Regions from separate parts of the Dactylosporangium sp. CA-139066 genome, predicted to be linked through region 2. Evidence: riboswitches for the same ligand, from Rfam matches in the RefSeq annotation. Region 2 holds a riboswitch; the other holds the start of a gene.

Region 1 (5,412 bases), 4.0 Mb from region 2:
CCTTCGCCGCCGTCCGGTGGGTACAGCGCGGGTTCCGCCGCGGCCGCGGCATGCAGGACGACGGCGTCACCCAGCGCAACATCCTCGGCCAGGTCGACGGCACCGCCAACCCGCCGCCCGGCACCGGCGTCTTCGCCGGCGCCGTGTGGAGCGACGACGGCCCGGCCTGGCTGCACGGCGGCACCACCCTCGTGTTGCGCCGCATCCGCGCCGAGCTCGAGACCTGGGACGCCGCCGACACCGCCGGCAAGGAGTTCGCCGTCGGCCGCCGCCTCGCCGACGGTGCCCCGCTCACCGGCCGGCGCGAGCATGACCCCCTCGACCTGGCCGCGAAGACCGCGAACGGGTTTCCGGTCATCTCCGAGTTCTCCCACGCCGCCCGGGCCCACGTCCTCGACGACCGGCAGCGCATCTTCCGCCGCCCGTACAACTACGACGAACCCCCGGCCGCCGACGGCACCGCCGACGCCGGCCTGATCTTCGCCGCCTACCAGCGCGACATCGGCGCCCAGTTCCTGCCCATCCAGCGCAACCTCGCCGAGGCCGACCTGCTCAACGACTGGACCACGCCGATCGGCTCCGCCGTGTTCGCCGTCCCACCCGGCTGCGCGCCGGGCGGCTGGATCGGTCAGGGGCTCCTCGACTGAGCCGACGGACCACCGTGGTGTGCGGCCGGCGGATATCGTGCGCCGATGACGATCGCGTTGTCGCCCGTGCCGCCGACGCCCGGCTGGGCCCTGGTCGGCCTGGTCGTGGCCGTGTGCGTGGGGACGGCCGTGGGGCTCGGGGCGTACCGCCGCAATCGGCGCATCATGCGGCGCGGCGCGCGACTGCCCGCGCAGATCGTGGCGGCGGAGGCGGAGCAGACGCCAGGCCCGTACTCGGCGCGGCTGCGCAATGTGCGGCTGCGGCTGCGCTTCGAGGGCATCGAGGATCACGAGCTGGACTTCCTCGGCTACCGGCTGCGCGCCGACGACGCCGCGGCGCTCACGCCGGGCGCGACCGTGCAGGTGTGGGTGCTGCCCGAGGATTTGTCGGAGGTCCGCATCGCCCGTCCGGACGGCGTCGAGCGGATCCTGCCGTTCCAGTCCGCCCCGGAGGTTGCCGGCGAGTACCCCACCGGCGGCATCGACGGCCTCGGCACGCTGCTGGACCGGCCGAGCTGACCGCATGCGACCGATCCAGGAGGTCGTGGCGCGGATCCGGTACGACGCCGCGATCGACGCGAGCCGGTTCGTCATCGGCTACGAGGAGCGCGGCGCCGGCATCCGCGAGTCGCCGCTGCCCGCCTTCGTCGCCGGGTCGGACGTGCCGTGGCATCGCATCCGGTACGTCCGCGCCGGCGACACCGTCGTCTGGGACCGGCAGGCCCGCATCGACCTGGTCGGCGCCGACCTCGCGGCGCTGAGCCCGTCCGCACCTGAAACCACGCCGCCGCCGTTGGCCGGGGAGCCGGTGCAGGTCGCGGTGTACAACGTGCTCTCCGACGCCCACGACCGCCACCGCACCTACCCGCACCGGCGGTTCCCGGCCTGCGTCGAGCTGCTCGGCGGCCTCGGCGCCGACGTCATCGCGCTGCACGAGGTGACGCACGAGCTGTGGTCGGCGCTGCTCGCCGCGGACTGGGTGCGGTCGCGCTACCACGTCTCCGACGGCCCGGCACCGGACGCCGCCTACGGCACCGTCCTGCTGAGCCGCCGGCCGCTGCGCTTCGAGTCGCACCGGCGGCTCGTGGTCGGCGTCGACGGCCGGCGGGTCGCCTTCGCCGCCGCCCACCTGACGAGCAACCGCGCGCCGGACGCGCCGCGGCGCCGCGCCCGCGAGCTGCGGGTCCTCGACGAGCGGCTGTCCCGGCCCGACGTCGAGGACGCCGTGATCCTCGCCGACGTCAACTTCGGCGACGACACTCCGATCCCGATGCCCGGCCTCGTCGACGTGTGGCCGGCCCTGTACCCGTACGACCCGGGCTACACCTTCGACCCGGGCGCGAACCCCCTCGCGGCGATCGGCGACCCGAACGGCCGCCCGGGCCGCCTCGACCGGATCCTGCTGCGCGGCGAGCACCTGGTCCCGGTCGAGATCCAGCGCTTCGGCGACCGGCCGTTCGCCGTCGACGACCGCCCGCGGTACGTCTCCGACCACTTCGGCCTCACGGCGCTGCTGGTCACGGCTGGTACTTGAACCCGATCCCGCGCACGGTGAGCAGATGCCGCGGCGCGGCCGGGTCGGGCTCGATCTTGGAGCGGAGGCGCTTGATGTGCACGTTGAGGGTGTTGCTGTCCTCCTGGATGCCGTCCCAGACCGCCTCGATGAGCAGGCCGCGGCCGAGGGCCCGGCCCGGGTTGCGCACCAGCGTCTCCAGCAGCTGGAACTCCTTCAGGGTCAGCTCGAGCGGCTGCCCGGTGACGGTCGCGATGTGCGCCGCCGGGTCCAGCGCGACCGGCCCGGCAGTGATGACGTCTGACCGGCGGGCGCCGGCCGGGCTCGGGCAGCGGCGCAGCACCGCCCGGATGCGGGCGACGAGCTCGCTGATCCCGTACGGCTCGGCGACGTAGTCGTCGGCGCCGTGCTCCAGGGCCGCGACGATGTCGTCCTCGCCGCCGGCGCCGACGACGATGATGCCGGCCGTGGACCGGGCCCGCAGCGCCCGGCACAGCGCCGGGGCCGGCAGATCCGGGACGGCCGGATCGAGCAGGACCAGGTCCAGGCCGCCCGCCAGGATCTCGTCGAGGGCCTCGGCGGCGGTCGCGGCCGATCGGACGTCGAGGTTCTCGCGGCACAGCACCACCGCCAGGTGGTCGGCCTGGACGAGCAGCAGGCGGGTCACGGTCCAGGCGCCTCCCTCGCGGACGGTGCGCGGGCACGATCGCGCAGCGGCTCACGCTGCGCCACGCGTCCTGAGAGGACCCTGAACGTGGCGAGCGCGACACGCCGACACACCATCTGGTGTTTCGCTTTCTCGATGCCTCCCATATATGGTGTTGCCCGCAGCTGGTTCGCCCGTCCCGCCAGGACGGGCGTCGCAAGAGGGAACCCGGTGCAAGTCCGGGACTGCCCCGCAGCGGTGAGTGGGAACGAAAGCCGTCAACGAAGCACTGGGCCGCCCGGTCTGGGAAGCGACGGCCGGTAGGCGACCGAGCCCGGTCAGGCCCGCGAGTCCGAAGACCTGCCAGCGCGCCGCGCGCCCAACCGGGGTGTGTGGCGGTCGAAGGCTGCGCGGGACGGCCGACGCCAACGCCGATGACGGCCGTGCCGTCCTGCGGTGGCGTCGCCCCTGCGCCGTGACGAGGGGGACACACATGATGCAGGTGCGCAAACGCAACGGCGACCTGGAACCGGTCGACGTCAACAAGATCGTCAAGGCGGTCGAGCGGTGGGTCGGCGACCTCGACGAGGCCGACCCGCTGCGGGTCGCCACGAAGACGATCAGCGGACTGTACGACGGCGCGACGACCGCCGAGCTGGACCGGCTGTCGATCCAGACCGCGGCGGAGCTCATCGGCGAGGAGCCGCAGTACTCCCGCCTCGCCGCCCGGCTGCTGGCCGCGTTCGTGGACAAGGAGGTACGCGGGCAGGGCGTCGCCAGCTTCAGCCAGTCGATCCGCTACGGCCACCAGCTCGGGCTCATCGGCGACGAGACGGCCGCGTTCGTGGCCGCCAACGCGCGCAAGCTCGACGACGCCGTCGACCTCGACGGGGACCTGCGCTTCGAGTACTTCGGGCTGCGCACCGTCGCCGACCGCTACCTGCTGCGCCACCCCGAGACCCGGCTCGTCGTGGAGACGCCGCAGTACTGGCTGCTGCGCGTCGCCTGCGGACTGTCGCAGACGCCGGGCGAGGCGATCGGCTTCTACCGGCTCATGTCGTCGCTGGCGTACCTGCCCAGCTCCCCCACGCTGTTCAACTCCGGCACCCGGCACACCCAGATGTCCTCCTGCTTCCTCGTGGACTCCCCGCGCGACGAGCTCGACTCGATCTACGAGCGCTACCACCAGGTGGCGAAGCTGTCCAAGTTCTCCGGCGGCATCGGCATCGCCTGGTCGCGCATTCGCGGGCGGGGCGCGCTGATCCGCGGTACCAACGGGAAATCGAACGGCATCGTGCCCTTCCTGAAGACCCTGGACGCCGGCGTCGCCGCGGTGAACCAGGGCGGCCGGCGCAAGGGCGCGGCCTGCGTCTACCTCGAGCCGTGGCACCCGGACGTCGAGGAGTTCCTGGAGCTGCGCGACAACACCGGCGAGGACTCCCGCCGCGCGCACAACCTCAACCTGGCCAACTGGATCCCCGACGAGTTCATGCGCCGCGTCGAGGCCGACGCCGACTGGTCGCTCATCGACCCGTCCGACGCCCCGCACCTGCCCGACCTCTACGGCGACGCGTTCGACGAGGCGTACCGGGCGGCCGAGAAGCAGGCGGTGCGCACCGTCAAGGCCCGCGAGCTGTACGGCAAGATGATGCGCACCCTCGCCCAGACCGGCAACGGCTGGATGACGTTCAAGGACCGCTCCAACGCGCTGTCCAACCAGACCGGGGCGCCGGGCAACACCATCCACCTGTCCAACCTGTGCACCGAGATCCTCGAGGTCAACAGCGACGACGAGACCGCGGTGTGCAACCTCGGCTCGATCAACCTCGGCGCCCACGTCACCGCCGGCGGCGTCGACTGGCAACGGCTGCGCGACACCGTACGCACCGCCGTGGTGTTCCTCGACCGGGTCATCGACATCAACTACTACCCGTCGGCGCAGGCGGCCGCGTCCAACCCGCGCTGGCGCCCGGTCGGCCTCGGCCTGATGGGCCTGCAGGACGCGTTCTTCACGCTGCGCCTGCCGTTCGACTCCGCGGCCGCGCGCGAGCTGTCGACGCGGGTGCAGGAGGAGATCCTGCTGACCGCCCTGGAAACGTCGGCCGAGCTCGCCGAGCGCTTCGGCGCGCACCCCGCGTTCGCCGAGACCCGCGCGGCCGCCGGCGCGCTGCACCCCGACCTGTGGGGCGCCCCGGCCGAGGGCGAGCGCTGGTCCGCCCTGCGCGCCCGGATCGCCGCGACCGGGCTGCGCAACTCGCTGCTCGTCGCGATCGCCCCGACGGCCACCATCGCGTCCATCGCCGGCTGCTACGAGTGCATCGAGCCGCAGGTGTCCAACCTGTTCAAGCGCGAGACCATGTCCGGGGAGTTCCTGCAGATCAACGGGTACCTGGTCGGCGAGCTCAAGGCGCGCGGCCTGTGGACGGCGGCGGTCCGCGACCGGATCAAGCGCGCGGAGGGCTCCGTGCAGGACATCGCCGAGCTGCCGGCCGAGATCCGGCAGTTGTACCGCACAGCCTGGGAACTGCCGCAGCGAGCGCTCATCGACCTGGCCGCCGCGCGGGCCCCCTACATCGACCAGTCACAGTCGCTGAACCTGTTCCTGA
Region 2 (5,412 bases):
GCGCGGAGCGCCCGACATATCGGGGTCAGGGTGTCGGCGAAGCGGACGGGGAGCCGCACGTGGCCTGGATGCGCCGCGTCAGACGGTCGGCGAAAGCCGGGTCGCTCACCACGCGGCGCTGCAACTCGTCCACCTGGGCGTCGGTCAGGTCCGTGTAGATGGGGCGCGAGGCGTACGCGGAGGCCATCGCGTTCGGGTCCGTGTAGACCTGGGACTGCACCGAGCACAGATGCGCCGCCGTCGCGTCCAGGAAGATCGTCTCGCGGCGCTCCTGGGGCGGCGGGCCGGACGACGTGGCGGCGGGGGCCTTGATCTCCTGCGGGGTGGTGTCCGAGGACTTCCCACACGCGGAAGCGCCCGCCAGCAGGGCGAACGCGGTCACCGTGAGCACGGCACGGTTGCGGAACATCGGAAGCATGCCTCTCTGCCGGGCGGGGGCGGACCGGCCGGTGAAGCCGGCCCGCCGGACCCGCGTTACGCGACGACGAGGGTGAGGTCGTTGGTGTCGGTGGTGGTGCCGTACGCGAGCTTGACCGTCAGCCTGTAGGTGCCCGTGGCCACGGCCGAGGCGTCGAACTTCACGGCGGCGTAGTCGTCGGTGCCGACGGCGAGGCCGGCGCCCTTGTTCAGGGCGGTGTAGGCGCGGCCGGCGGGGTACGACACGACCAGGCCGGCGGGGCCACCCGAGACCGTGATGCGCAGGTCGTCGACGCCGGCGCGGCGCGACTGGAAGACGAGCTGCTGCCAGACCGGGGTGGCCTTGGGGACGGTGACGGTGGCCGTCTTCTGCACCACGGCGTCGCCGGTGACCGCCACGACCGGGAGGGTCGCCGTCACGGAGCCGGTGTGTGCGGTACCCGTGCACGACGTCGCGCCGTCGGCCCTGGTCGTGTACGAGTAGTCGAGCTTCAGCGGCACCAGCGCGAGCAGCGTCGAGGAGTTGAGGGCCACGTTGAAGGCGGCGTAGTCCAGGTGGCCGGCCTGGAGGGAGTCGCCCTTCGACAGCGACGAGTAGGCCGCGGTGTTCGTCGGGTACTTCACCGTGACGCCGGGGCCGGTGGCCGTCACCTTGACGTTGCAGATGTCGTCGGTGGCGGCCCACATGGTGCTCACCCAGCCCGTCTGGCCCGGCAGCATCGGGGCGAGGACCGGCACGACCAGGCCGAAGTCCGGGGTCGTCGCCGCGCAGGCCGGTGCCGCCGCGGGGACGATGGCGGCCGCGCCCGCGGCGCACGCGAGGGCGATGGAGGCTGAACGGCGCATCGGAGGGGTCCTTCCCGGGGTGTCTCGGTGTCGGTCTGCCTGATCGGCGGTGCGGCGGCGGTGTTGAGCTAGCCGGTGAGCGTGATCCAGGTGTCGTACTGGTGCACCGCGATTCCCGCGAACGCCGGGTACCGCTGCGCCGCCGTGTCCACCGCGGCCAGCGTCCGGTGCAGCTGGGTGGCTGAGTCGCCGTGGAAGCTGCAGTACCCGCAGTCGCGAAGCGGCTGCGTCTCCGCGCCCAGCCGCACGGGCTTGGCGACCCGCCCGGCCCGGCGCAGCAGGTCGTCGGCGACGCCGAGCATCGAGTTGCTGCCGGTGGCGGTGTTGCGGTAGCTCATCACCGTGATGCCGTCGACCCGGTCGAGGACCGCGTCGGCGAGGTTGCCGCCGCCGGGCGTGGGCACGGTCGGCAGCCAGAACGGGACGTCCAGCTCCACCGGCAGGTCCGTGGCCGCGTTCGTTTCGTCCAGGAGCGCGAGGAACCGGGGTACGAGTGCCGCCTGCTCCTGGGTCCATGAGGGAAGCAGGTACGGCTCCACGTCCAGGTGCAGGCCGCGGAACAGGCCCGTGGCCGCGGCGCCCCGCGCCCAGGCCAGCGCCGTCGCGTGGTCCGTGGTCCAGGCGGGATCGCCGCCGAGCGCGTCGAGCACGATCCCGGCGGCCTCGCACAGCCGTTGCAGCTCCCGCAGGCGGGTGAGCTCGGCCGGGCCGGCCTCGGGGTCGTAGTACGCGAACAGGGCCCGCACGCCGTTGGCCGCCGCCCAGTCCACGACCGGCCGCGGCTCGTCCTGCCGCCACAGCCACATCGCGCGCGTGCCCGGCGGCGCCACCGACGTCTCCGGCGCGAGCGGCGGCAGGCGCAGCGGGGTCGCGGCGATCAGGGCGATCGCCACGAGCACCACGCAGAGCCCGAGCTGCGCGGCCGAGTCCAGCCAACGCCGCATGTCCGGCCCATCGGCAGGCCGTGGACGATCGTGAGGGTCACACCGCGTCACGTTGACGGCCCCGGGGCCGGTGGGACACGATGGCCGGAAGCGGTATGCGGAGGAACCCGGTGCGAAACCGGGACGGTCCCGCCACTGTGACCGGGGAGCCGTCCCTCAGCGCACGGGCCACGGCCAGCTCATTCGATGTGATGGGTCGGCTGGAAGGCCGAGGTGGCGGCGGCGATCCGGGAGTCAGGAGACTCCGGCCGCTGCTGCTCCAGCCGTTTCGCGGGCGCGGACCCGCCGAAGGGAAGTGTGCCCGTGACGCCGCCGTATCCGTTCTCGGCCGTGGTCGGCCTGGCCGACCTGCGCCTGGCCCTGTTGCTCACGGCCGTGTCGCCGGCCATCGGTGGGGTCCTCGTGCGGGGCGAGAAGGGCACCGCCAAGTCCACGGTCGTGCGCGCCCTGGCCGCGCTGCTGCCCGAGGTCGAGGTCGTCTCCGGCTGCCGCTTCGCCTGCGACCCGGCCGCGCCCGACGCCGAATGCCCCGACGGGCCGCACACGCCCGGCGCCGGCTTCGAGCGGCGCCGCTCCGCCCTCGTCGAGCTGCCGGTCGGCGCCACCGAGGACCGCGTCGTCGGCACGCTCGACCTGCAGCGGGCCCTCGGCGACGGGGTCAAGGCCTACGAGCCGGGCCTGCTGGCCGCCGCCCACCGCGGCGTGCTGTACGTCGACGAGGTCAACCTCCTGCCCGACCACCTCGTCGACCTGCTCCTCGACGCCGCCGCGATGGGCCGCGCCCACGTCGAGCGCGACGGCGTGTCGGTCAAGCACGCCGCCCGGTTCCTGCTCGTCGGCACGATGAACCCGGAGGAGGGTGAGCCGCGCCCGCAGCTCGTCGACCGGTTCGGGCTCGTCGTCGGCGTCGCCGCGCCGCAGGAGGCCGCGCCGCGGGCCGAGGTCGTGCGCCGCCGCCTCGCCTACGAGGCCGATCCCGCCGCCTTCGCCGCGCGCTACGTCGAGGCCGACGCCGCGCTCGCGACGCGCATCGCCGCCGCCCGGTCCCGCCTCGGCGGGGTCGCGCTGCCGGACCGGGAGCTGGACCGGATCGCGCGGATCTGCCTGGCGTACCGCGTGGACGGGCTCCGCGCCGACATCGTCGTCGCCCGGACGGCGGTCGCGCTGGCGGCGTGGCACGGGCGGACGGTGGTGACGAAGGACGACGTGCGGGACGCGGCGCGGCTCGCGCTGCCGCACCGCCGGCGCCGCGATCCGCTCGACCCGCCGGGCGCCGACCGCGACCGCCTGGAGGAGGTCCTGGAGCAGGAGGCCGGCCCCGACACCGACGACGACGATCCGAACGACGATGACCCGGACGGCGGCGGCCCCGACGGCGGCGGCCCGGAGGGCGGCGGCCCCGACGGCGGCGGCGACGATGGCGGCCCCGGCCCGGACGATGGCGACGGCGGCCCCGACGCGAACGACGCCGGCCCCGGCCCGGACCGGGGCGCCGACGACAGCACCCCCGGCCCCCGCTCGCCCGACCGTGACGCACGCTTCGAACCACAAAAAGCGGACGAATCCGATGTATCCGACTCATCGGTTATGAGCCAGGAGCTGGCGTTCGCCGGGTTGCCGTACAAACCGAAGCTCCTCAGCATCGCCGGGCGCGCCAACCGGCAGGCGGGCTCGCACGCCGGACGGCGCTCGCCCGCGCTCTCGCGGCACGGCCGCGTCGTGCGCTCCCGCGCCCCGCTCGGCGGCAAGCTCACCAGCCTGCACGTCCCCGACACCGTGCGCGCCGCCGCGCTGCGGGGGGCGCGCCGGGCCGAGGCCCGCGACGTCCGCGAGGCGGTCAAGGTCGGCCGCGAGGCCAACCTGGTCCTGTTCGTCGTGGACGCGTCCGGCTCCATGGCCGCCCGCCAGCGGATGAGCGTGGTGAAGACCGCGATCCTGTCGCTGCTGCGCGACGCGTACCAGCGGCGGGACAAGGTCGGGATGATCGCGTTCCGCGGGCACGATGCCGCGCTCGTCCTGGAGCCCACCGCCAGCCACGAAGTGGGCGTGCTGCGCCTCGCGGAGCTGCGCACCGGGGGCCGCACGCCGCTGGCCGCCGGGCTGCGCCAGGCCGCGCGCACGCTGCACGGCGAGCGCCGCCGCGACGCCCGCCGGCGGCCGCTGCTCGTGGTCGTGACCGACGGGCGGTCCACGAGCGGGCCCGACCCGCTGAGCGTGGTGCCGCTGCTGTCCGGCGTACCGGCCGTGGTCGTCGACTGCGAGTCCGGCCCGATCCGCCTCGGCCTCGCGCGCCGCCTCGCCGCCGCGCTCGAGGCGTCCTGCATTCCGCTGACGAGCCTGGGAGCCTGAGTTGCCGCAGGGAAAAGTCGAGAACGTGCCCGACGACGGGCTCACCACGCGCCAGCGCCGCCGGCAGCACGTGCTTGCCGTACACACCGGGCAGGGCAAGGGAAAGTCGACCGCCGCGTTCGGGATGGCGCTGCGCGCGTGGAGCGCCGGCTGGTCCATCGCCGTGTTCCAGTTCGTGAAGAGCCCGAAGTGGAAGGTCGGCGAGGAGACCGCGCTGCGCGCCCTCGGCGAGACCGGCCAGGGCGGCTCCGTCGTGTGGCACAAGATGGGCGAGGGCTGGTCCTGGATCCAGCGCCCCGGCGCCGAGCGCGACCACGCCGCCGAGGCCGCCGAGGGCTGGGCCCAGATCAAGCGCGACCTGGCCGCCGAGGCGTACCGGTTCTACGTGCTGGACGAGTTCACGTACCCGATCAAGTGGGGCTGGGTCGACATCGCCGACGTCGTGGAGACGCTGCGCGAGCGCCCCGGCAACCAGCACGTCGTCGTCACCGGTCGCGACGCCCACCCCGACCTGCTCGACCTCGCCGACCTCGTCACCGACATGACGAAGATCAAGCATCCGATGGACGCCGGGCGAAAAGGCCAGCAGGGCATCGAGTGGTAGCCCGCATCGTCATCGCGGCGCCCGCCTCCGGCCACGGCAAGACCACCGTCGCGACGGGCCTGCTGGCCGCGTTCGCCGCGCGCGGGGAGCGGGTCGCCCCGTTCAAGGTCGGCCCCGACTACATCGACCCCGGCTACCACGCCCTGGCCGCCGGGCGCCCCGGCCGCAACCTCGACCCGGTGCTCGTGGGCGAGCACCTGATCGCCCCGCTCTTCGCCCACGGCGCGGCCGGCGCGGACCTGGCGGTCATCG

Evidence for each region. A riboswitch is a leader RNA that binds a small molecule or an ion and turns the genes downstream of it on or off. The one in region 2 is predicted to bind cobalamin.
Region 1: it holds a riboswitch for cobalamin, as region 2 does, so the genes downstream of both, ACQEVU_RS18730 (ribonucleoside-diphosphate reductase subunit alpha) here and ACQEVU_RS36770 (VWA domain-containing protein) in region 2, are expected to answer to the same signal.

Annotation. Positions count from the first base shown of each region.
Region 1 is NZ_JBNJNH010000001.1:4,097,328-4,102,739, reverse strand. It holds gene ACQEVU_RS18750 (Dyp-type peroxidase) at 1-647, shown strand, start outside; gene ACQEVU_RS18745 (hypothetical protein) at 693-1,166, shown strand; gene ACQEVU_RS18740 (RNA repair domain-containing protein) at 1,171-2,181, shown strand; gene ACQEVU_RS18735 (response regulator transcription factor) at 2,165-2,827, opposite strand; cobalamin riboswitch at 2,976-3,188, shown strand; gene ACQEVU_RS18730 (ribonucleoside-diphosphate reductase subunit alpha) at 3,300-5,412, shown strand, end outside.
Region 2 is NZ_JBNJNH010000001.1:8,048,888-8,054,299, reverse strand. It holds gene ACQEVU_RS36785 (hypothetical protein) at 26-409, opposite strand; gene ACQEVU_RS36780 (hypothetical protein) at 475-1,263, opposite strand; gene ACQEVU_RS36775 (hypothetical protein) at 1,332-2,207, opposite strand; cobalamin riboswitch at 2,308-2,452, shown strand; gene ACQEVU_RS36770 (VWA domain-containing protein) at 2,511-4,556, shown strand; gene cobO (cob(I)yrinic acid a,c-diamide adenosyltransferase) at 4,558-5,160, shown strand; gene ACQEVU_RS36760 (cobyrinate a,c-diamide synthase) at 5,154-5,412, shown strand, end outside.